3 regions of the Rouxiella sp. Mn2063 genome follow, and region 3 is predicted to be linked to each of the others. Evidence: predicted binding sites of a transcription regulator. Region 3 holds the regulator's gene; each other region holds the start of a gene.

Region 1 (3,264 bases), 110 kb from region 3:
GATGAAGATGACGAGTAACGCCTAAATGAGATGAAAAAACGGACGCCTATTTGTGCGTCCGTTTTTGTTTTTATCCGCGCTTAAATCGGCGCCGATGCAGATTAACCTTTTACAACCACCGCAGCGGCGGCATTGATCGCCGTTTCTACCGCTTGTTCAATAGTGTCACCGATTGACAGCGCCACGCCCAGACGGCGTTTTCCGCTGATTTCTGGCTTACCGAACAGACGTACTTGGTTCGAGCCGACTAAGGCTTTTTCCAACCCGCTGAAGCTGACATTATCGCTGGTCAATTCAGGCAGAATAACGGCCGAAGCAGAAGGGCCAAATTGACGAATAGTGCCGATTGGTAGGCCGAGGAAAGCGCGAACATGTAGCGCAAACTCGGACAAGTCCTGAGAAATCAGGGTGACCATGCCAGTATCGTGTGGGCGAGGGGAGACTTCGCTGAAGACGACATCATCACCGCAGATAAACAGCTCAACGCCGAACAGACCTTTACCACCCAGCGCTTCGACTACGCTTTTGGCAATTGTTTTTGCGCGTTCTAACGCCAGCTCACTCATCTGTTGTGGCTGCCATGATTCGCGATAGTCGCCGTCTTCCTGGCGGTGGCCGATAGGGGCACAGAAATGAATGCCATCGATAGCGCTAATGGTCAGCAAGGTGATTTCAAAATCAAACTTCACTAAACCTTCCACAATCACACGCCCGCCACCGGCGCGACCGCCTAGCTGAGCATAATCCCAAGCTTGTTGCAGCGTTTCTTCGCTACGGATCAGGCTTTGGCCTTTACCAGAGGAGCTCATAACCGGCTTAATGATGCACGGGTAGCCAATTTCGCTCACCGCCTGACGGAAGATGGTTTCATCGTCAGCAAAACGATAGGTTGATGTTGGTAACTTCAGAGTTTCGGCGGCCAGACGACGGATGCCTTCACGGTTCATGGTCAGACGCGTGGCTTCAGCACAAGGCACAACGTTGTGCCCTTGTTTTTCTAATTCCACCAGCATGCTGGTGGCGATAGCTTCAATTTCTGGCACGATGAAATCAGGGCGTTCACTCTCAATAACCTGCTTTAACGCGTCGCCATCAAGCATATTAATCACGTGGCTGCGGTGGGCAACTTGCATGGCAGGTGCATCGGCGTAGCGGTCAACGGCAATCACTTCCAGACCTAAGCGTTGGCACTCAAGCGCCACCTCTTTGCCCAGTTCGCCAGAGCCTAATAACATAACGCGGGTTGCGCCAGCGCGCAGTGCAGTTCCAAGGGTTAACATAGCGTGGTACCTAACTTTTCGTTGATCACAGGATATTGTCGGCTGCGCCCCATTATTTCTCGGGAACCGCAGAATCGGCGCATTATATACGAGAATAATCCATGACGAAAACGATTGCGTAAGAGGGTGGCAAATTTGCGTGTAAGCGGGGAATATGCGTTAATATGCGCACGGTCGCCATTGAGGCGGCTGTTTTTATATAGAAAAGTACAGTGTAAAGGATAGTAAAATGAGTAAGTTAAATGGTCAGGTAAAATGGTTTAACGAGAGCAAAGGTTTTGGTTTCATCACCCCTGCTGATGGTTCTAAAGACGTTTTCGTGCATTTTTCCGCTATCGTTAGCGATGGTTTCAAAACTCTGGCTGAAGGTCAGAACGTTGAGTTCACCATCCAAGACAGCCCACGTGGTCCGTCTGCTGCCAACGTTGTTGCTCTGTAATAACTATTAAGCGACACCTTTTAGGTGTTGCTAGTATTGCAAGATGAAACGTTATTTAAAACCCGCCTTAGCCGCGGGTTTTTTTGATGCTGCTTTTTTGTCGTTAAGTGCCTCTGTCTGTTATCATCTTGCGCAATACATGGCGCCATTATTTCTGCCGCTGCCCCGTTTTTGTCCTAATAAAGAGTTATCGCCTTGAGCACGCATTCTTTTTCTACCCTGACTTTGCCCGCTGAGCAGCTTTCCAACCTCGAAGAGTTGGGCTATTCCCAAATGACGCCCATTCAGGCTGCATCATTACCCGCTATTTTATTAGGGCTGGATGTCAGAGCAAAAGCCAAAACCGGTAGCGGTAAAACAGCTGCATTCGGCATTGGTTTGCTCGATAAAATCACCGTTAATGATTTTGTGACTCAGGCGATGGTGTTATGTCCAACGCGCGAGTTGGCCGATCAGGTCAGTAAAGAACTGCGTCGTCTGGCAAGATTTACCCAAAATATTAAAATTCTGACGCTATGTGGCGGTCAACCAATCGGGCCACAGCTAGAGTCTTTGGTACGTCCTGCGCATATTGTGGTGGGAACGCCGGGACGTATTCAGGAACACCTGCGTAAAGGCACATTAAAGCTCGATCATCTTAAAGTACTCGTACTTGATGAAGCGGACCGTATGTTGGATATGGGCTTTAGCGATGATATCGAAGACGTGGTCAGCTATACCCCGGTTAATCGCCAGACGTTGTTGTTCTCGGCAACCTATCCCGATGGTATTGAGCGTATCAGCAACAAATTCCAGCGTCAGCCGTTGAATGTGGAAATCGAAGGTGGGGATGATGTTGCTGATATCGAGCAGGTCTTTATCGAAGCTGACCGTCACAATCGCCTACAGCTATTAGTCGCTGTGCTGTATCAGCACCAGCCAGCGTCTTGCGTGGTGTTCTGCAATACTAAACGTGACTGTCAGGAAGTGGCTGATACTTTAGTCTCTAAAGGGATTGATGCGTTAGCATTGAACGGCGATCTTGAGCAACGCGATCGCGACCGTGTCTTGGTGCGTTTCTCTAATGGCAGCTGCCGTGTTTTAGTCGCGACCGATGTTGCCGCACGCGGATTGGATATCAAACAGCTGGGGCTGGTGATTAACTACGAGCTCTCTTTTGATCCTGAAGTTCACGTGCACCGTGTCGGCCGTACCGGGCGTGCTGGTACGCGCGGCGTTGCGGTTAGCTTAGTCACACCACAAGAAATTGGGCGTGTTAACGCATTAGAAGATTATACCCGGCAGAAAATTGTCTGGCAGAAGGCCAGCCAAAGCTTGGCGGCAACGCCTGTTACACTGGAACCTGAAATGGCGACGCTGTGTATCGACGGTGGCCGTAAAGCGAAAATTCGCCCGGGCGATATCCTCGGTGCCTTGACCGGTGATGCCGGTTTAACGGCGGCTGAAGTCGGTAAAATCGACATGTTCCCGATACATGCCTATGTCGCCATTCGTAAAAGTAGCGCCAAAAAAGCGTTACAGCGTTTGCAGGAAGGCAAAATCAAA
Region 2 (3,264 bases), 290 kb from region 3:
AAAACGTCCGTGACGTGATCCCTTTCCCAAGAACACCACGTAATGCAACTTTCTAATTAGTTAACGAATTTTAATTTAATTCGCGACGTAAAAAAATGAGGTCAGCTGAGCTGGCCTCATTTTTTTTTAGGATTGATCTAGGTCACAAAGTTCCGTAATTGAAATATTTAGAAATACATTTTTTCTAATTGTAACAATTTTACGATATTTGTAGCATTTTCAATATGGATAAACAACTACCCCAATGGAACACTGCGTTCAGACACAGGAGACACCAAACTCTCAACAATAGTTCCCTGAATTATTGTCGGCAGTGGCAAAGGTGTCCGAATTACACTAACGAGGGTAATAATAAATGATGAAGCGCAACATTCTTGCAGTGGTAATCCCAGCACTGTTGGCTGCTGGTGCAGCAAACGCAGCTGAAATTTATAACAAAGACGGCAACCAACTGGACCTGTACGGTAAGGTTGACGCACGTCACCAGTTCTCAAGCAATGATGGCCAAGACGGTGACAAAACTTACGTTCGTTTCGGCTTCAAAGGCCAAACCAAAATCAACGACGACATCACCGGTTACGGCCAGTGGGAATACAACGTTCAGGCTAACAATGCTGAATCTCAAGGTGATAAAGGTAATGCAACTCGTCTGGGCTTCGCCGGTCTGAAATTCGGCGACTGGGGTTCATTCGACTACGGTCGTAACTACGGTGTCTTGTACGACGTAGAATCTTACACTGACCAATTGCCAGTATTCGGTGACGATACTTTCTACGGCAACGACAACTACCTGGCTGGCCGTAGCAACGGTGTGGCAACTTATCGTAACAGCAACTTCTTCGGTTTGGTTAACGGCCTGAGCTTCGCGTTGCAATACGAAGGTAAAAACGACGGTAACAACGGCGAAGCTAAAGGCCGTGGTGTTGACTCACAAAACGGCGATACCTTCGGCGTATCTACCGCTTACGACTTGGGCATGGGCGTCAGCCTGACCGGTGCTTATGTAACAGGTAACCGTACTGCTCAGCAGAAAGTTGATGGCATTGGCGACAAAGTTCAAGCTTACAGCGTTGGTGCAAAATACGATGCCAACAACGTATACCTGGCAGCCATTTACGGTGATACCCGTAATATGACTACCTATGTCGATACTTCTAGCCTCACTCAATTTGCTAACAAAACTCAGAACATCGAATTGGTAGCACAATACCAGTTCGACTTCGGTCTGCGCCCATCCATTGCTTACCTGCAATCTAAAGGTAAGGACCTGAACTCTGTTGGCACATTTGCTGGCGGCGACGCTGACTTGGTTAAATACATCGAAGTGGGTACTTATTACTACTTCAACAAAAACATGTCTACCTATGTTGACTATAAAATCAACTTGCTGAAAAACAACGATTACACTACTTCTGCTAGTGTAAATACCGACAACGTTGTTGGCGTAGGCTTGCAATACCAGTTCTAATTTAACTTGCCAAGCCTGCGGGCGACTGACAAGTGATATCAACAGGCAGAGCAAAAGCTCTGCCTGTTTTTTTTAGCATTGATTCCGCCATTTCTTTAGCCATAGATCATCATATTTTTTAATGCTGAAGCCCTCTTCACAACTCTGCTTTCTTTTTACCGCAAACGGTTGGCAAAGCCCGCTTCTAGCGCTACCCTGATGACTTCTTTCTGCTAATCATTAGGTCATGGAAGCATTGCTATGTTTGAGAAAATCACTGCTGCACCTGCGGATCCAATCCTGGGTCTTGCCGATCTTTTTCGCGCTGACGATCGTCAGAACAAAATCAATCTGGGTATCGGCGTTTATAAAGATGAAACCGGTAAAACGCCGGTATTAACCAGCGTTAAAAAAGCCGAACAGTTTTTACTGGAAAACGAAACTACCAAGACTTATCTGAGCATTGATGGATTGGCAGACTTTGCTCGCTGCACACAAGAATTATTGTTTGGTGCAGATAATGCCCTGATTGCGGATAAACGTGCTCGCACCGCACAAACGCCTGGCGGCACCGGTGGCCTGCGCATTGCAGCTGATTTTATTGCCACACAAACTAGCGCCAAACGCGTGTGGGTCAGCAACCCAAGCTGGCCAAACCATAAAGGCGTGTTCGCCTCTGCTGGCTTGGAAGTGGTTGAATATAACTACTACGATGCCAACAACCACGCGCTGGATTTTGACGGCCTGTTGAAAAGCCTTAGTGAAGCAAAAGCGGGCGATGTGGTGTTATTCCACGGCTGCTGCCATAACCCAACCGGCATCGACCCAACCATTGAGCAATGGACACAATTGGCCGATCTTTCTGTGGCGAATGGCTGGTTACCGCTGTTTGACTTCGCTTACCAAGGATTTGCGAAAGGACTTGAGGAAGATGCTCAAGGTCTGCGCGTTTTCGCAGCTAAACATAAAGAATTACTGGTCGCCAGCTCTTATTCGAAGAACTTTGGCCTGTATAACGAACGCGTGGGTGCGTTTACTCTGGTTGCTGGCGATGCTGAAACCGCTGAGCGTGCATTCAGCCAGGTGAAGTCTGTTATTCGTACTAACTATTCCAACCCACCGGCACATGGTGCTGCTGTTGTGGCAACCATTCTTGGTAATGAAGCGCTGCGCGCTATCTGGGAACAAGAATTAAGCGATATGCGCCAACGCATTCATCGTATGCGCCAGCTGTTTGTGACGACTTTGCAAGAAAAAGGCGCGAAACAAGATTTCAGCTTCATCATCCAACAAAACGGCATGTTCTCTTTTAGCGGCTTGACCAAAGAACAAGTGTTACGTCTGCGTGATGAGTTTGCCGTTTATGCCGTAAATTCTGGCCGCATTAACGTAGCGGGAATTACTTTGGATAACATGGCACCACTTTGCGAGGCTATAGTCGCAGTGTTGTAGCGAGACCGCGCTAGATTCGGTTTTTAGTAAATAAAACGGCCACTTTAAAAGTGGCCGTTTTATTTGATTTAAGAAAGGGCATTTCTAAATCAACAAACTGTAGTTACTCTGGCAAGCTGAGGCTTAGTCTTGCAGGAAAGGGTTGGTTTTGCGCTCGTAACCGATGGTCGACATCGGGCCGTGACCGGGCAGGAAAGCAATATCATCACCTAATGGCAGCAGTTTGTTTTTAATCGAGTCGATCAGGGTTTGGTGATCGCCGCGGGGGAAATCGCTGCGCCCGACGCTGCCTTTAAAAATAACGTCACCAGAGACAGCCAGACGTGCTTTTTGGTTGATGAATACAATATGGCCTGGCGTATGCC
Region 3 (3,264 bases):
CAATAATCAAAATTGGCTTGCGGCCCCAGCGATCGGACAACGGTCCCCAAACCAATTGGCCGGCAGCAAATCCCGCTAAAAAAATGCTCAAACTAGTACTAATTGCACCGGCAGTTGTATTGAGTTCACTTTGCATGGCACTGAAGGCAGGAAGGTACATATCCGTGGCTAAAAAGCCCAGCATACTCAGGCCTGCCAGATAAAATAAAAATCCAAATGAGGGTTTCATGACACCAACTTTATTAGTTTTGAAAGGATAAACGCGAGACTGCGAATCATTATAGAAGAGTGCGGGAGTCTAATAGATGGCGAAAAACTTGTGAAATGCTAATATTTGCGGCTTGTTGTGAAAAATTTTGAAGGTAAATATGTGGTCAGAATATTCATTAGATGTCGTTGATACTGTTGCCAGAACCGGTAGTTTTAGCGCTGCAGCACAAGAACTTCATCGCGTGCCCTCTGCCATCAGCTATACGGTCCGCCAGCTTGAAGAGTGGTTGGCTGTTAGTTTGTTTGAACGGCGACATCGTGATGTTGAATTGACCGCGGCCGGACGGCTCTTCGTTGATGAAGCAAGATCACTTATCAAAAAAATGAATGCCACACGTCGCCAATGCCAACAAGTTGCCAACGGTTGGCGAGGAGAACTCAACGTAGCTGTCGATCGTATTGTAAAGCCAGCCAGGCTCCGGCGATTAGTCGTAGACTTTTATCGCGAATTTTCAGATACCGAGCTGATTATACATAATGAAGTCTTTAACGGTGTGTGGGATGCTCTGGTAGATGGTCGTGCAGATGTCGCTATTGGTGCGACACGGGCGGTACCTGCAGGCGGTCGTTTTAACTTTCGCGATATGGGATTTATGGATTGGCATTGTGTCGTCAGCCCAACACACCCATTGGCGGCAATGCCTGGGACACTTCACGACGACAGTCTGCGCCATTATCCTGCATTATGTCTGGAGGACACATCGAGGAATCTTCCCAAACGTGATACCTGGACATTGGATAATCAGCGTCGATTGGTTGTACCTGATTGGACTTGTGCGCTTGATTGTTTGTTCGATGGGTTGTGTGTTGGCATGATGCCAGTGCATATGGTCTCACCCTGGATTGCTCAGAACAAACTAACCGCATTGACCTTAAGTAATACCTTTCCGGAAAGTCCATGCTGTCTAACTTGGGATCAGAACAATCAGTCGCCCGCTCTTGCGTGGCTACTTAACTATTTAGGCGATAGTATTACGCTGAACCAGGAATGGCTGCGTGATAACTAAAAAGGATGCCAGTCTGGCATCCTTAGTGGGGTATTAATGGCAAGCTTAGCGGCGATAATCTCGGTAAGGTCCGTCAGCAACCGAGCGTCGTTCAACCAGCTTAGGCTTAACTTCTATGGTTTGTTGTTCTTCACGTTTATTAATAATACGGTCCAATAGCATCGTAAACGCCATCTCACCTAAGCGTTCTTTCGGCTGATGAATCGTTGTGAGTGGCGGTGAATAATAACGGGCATTGCGCACATTATCATAGCCAATCACTGAAATATCCTGTGGAACCCGTAATCCCATTTCATCAGCGGCACAGATAGCGCCCATTGCCATGACATCACCGCCGCAGAATACTGCGGTAGGACGGTTTTTCTGTGAAAGGATCTGTCGCATCGCCTGATATCCAGATTCTGGCTCAAAGTCGCCTTGAACAATCCATTCGTCGCGTACGGGAATATTGGCCTCTGTCAGCGCTTTAACAAAGCCATTAAAGCGCCCACCACCGGTATTACGATTGAGTTGGCCTGGTATTGCGCCGATATCGCGATGGCCACGCTCGATAAGATAACGTCCTGCCAAATACCCACCGTCAAAGGCGTTATCAATGATGGAGTCGGTGAAATCATTGCGCGATTCGCCCCAATCCATGACCACCATCGGGATAGCGCGGTATTCTTCCAACATGCCAAGCAATTCTGCTGGATATTCAGCACACATTACCAGTAAGCCATCAACACGCTTTTGCGCCAACATGGCGAGGTAAGCACGCTGTTTCTCTAGGTTGTTATGCGAATTGCATAAAATTAGCGTATAGCCTTTGGCAAAACAGCTGTTTTCCACGGCTTCAATAACTTCAGCAAAGTAGGGCGCTTCGCTTGATGTGGCTAATAACCCTATTGATTTGGTGTTGTTGACCTTAAGACTACGGGCGACGGCACTAGGAGAATAATGCAAATCTTTAATAGCAGCCCGCACAGCTTCCTTGGTTTCTTCGGCGACGAAACGTGTTTTATTGATGACGTGCGATACCGTCGTGGTTGAGACGCCAGCACGCTTAGCGACATCTTTAATCGTTGCCATGGAAAAAATAACTCCTGAACCCGCGTGCACTAGCACGTTAGCATTATGTTAATCGTTTGCCTGCGTTTATTTAACTGCGATAATTTCTTTACGCAGCAAAATCGTTTGTATTGATTTCAGCAGAGAACCTGAAAGGGGGCTGAGATAAGCAGCCGTTACATCGCAGGGCGGTAACCGCGAATTTTCTCTTATATTGCGGAAAAGTGGAAGAAAAATTTAAGCTGACTACGAAGATGGCGCTCTTTGTTAGAGATCATAGGAAAATGGTAGCGGCTATGAGAATATATCAATGGCATAATAATTGTATGGCTATTCTTTATGTGGCTACTGGTTGTATGGCCAATGTCTGTTTGGCTCGTTATGATTATAAGTATTCTCGGCGTTCATCATGAAAGGAGGATGTATGGATAGTAATCTAAAAATGTCTTTAATCACCACGGTTTGCGCATTGGCGATGATCTTGATCTTCAGCTTTACTGCGGTGATGCACTGAGTTGGGCGTCGCTAGGCGTTGTTGTTGGCTGACTACTGTACCGATGCCTTAGTTACTTTGCCAATGTAGCACTGACTTCGCCAAAGCAGGGTAGCGATAAAAAATAAGGGAAATCCCTAAATGGGATTTCCCTTATTTTATTATCATTCTCTTGTCGATAACTGTGTGTTCTCAGTTATCACGGAAACACTTCGTTAAATGCTCTTCATCAAAGATGAGCTAACTGACTATTTAACGAATCGTTTTAGGGGTCATGACCCGACGAGCGCCTACGTAATGATCTTGCCAGTAGTTATCCGCAAGGTAACTGATTTTTATGTCTTCACCTGTGCGAGGAGACTGAATAAATTTACCATTACCAAGATAAACACCAACATGGTCTGCGGCACCGCGCTTGGAAATCTTAAAGAATACCAAGTCGCC

The links. The regulator PurR, encoded in region 3, represses purine synthesis genes. The targets are predictions, from matches to a motif close to CANGCAAACGTTTGCNTG.
Region 1: purT (formate-dependent phosphoribosylglycinamide formyltransferase) is a predicted target of PurR. The motif match lies at 1,384-1,401, and genes of this name have one in related genera.
Region 2: ACL9RG_RS05860 (amino acid aminotransferase) is a predicted target of PurR. The motif match lies at 1,626-1,643, and genes of this name have one in related genera.

Annotation. Positions count from the first base shown of each region.
Region 1 covers NZ_JBMOUD010000003.1:288,067-291,330, forward strand. The annotation lists gene ACL9RG_RS06765 (YoaH family protein) at 1-18, shown strand, start outside; gene purT (formate-dependent phosphoribosylglycinamide formyltransferase) at 102-1,280, opposite strand; gene cspE (transcription antiterminator/RNA stability regulator CspE) at 1,510-1,719, shown strand; gene dbpA (ATP-dependent RNA helicase DbpA) at 1,915-3,264, shown strand, end outside.
Region 2 covers NZ_JBMOUD010000003.1:104,808-108,071, reverse strand. The annotation lists gene asnS (asparagine--tRNA ligase) at 1-56, shown strand, start outside; gene ompC (porin OmpC) at 356-1,468, shown strand; gene ACL9RG_RS05860 (amino acid aminotransferase) at 1,709-2,899, shown strand; gene ACL9RG_RS05855 (MBL fold metallo-hydrolase) at 3,023-3,264, opposite strand, start outside.
Region 3 covers NZ_JBMOUD010000003.1:395,782-399,045, forward strand. The annotation lists gene punC (purine nucleoside transporter PunC) at 1-229, opposite strand, end outside; gene punR (DNA-binding transcriptional activator PunR) at 369-1,277, shown strand; gene purR (HTH-type transcriptional repressor PurR) at 1,323-2,348, opposite strand; gene ACL9RG_RS07255 (YnhF family membrane protein) at 2,752-2,841, shown strand; gene ACL9RG_RS07260 (C40 family peptidase) at 3,073-3,264, opposite strand, start outside.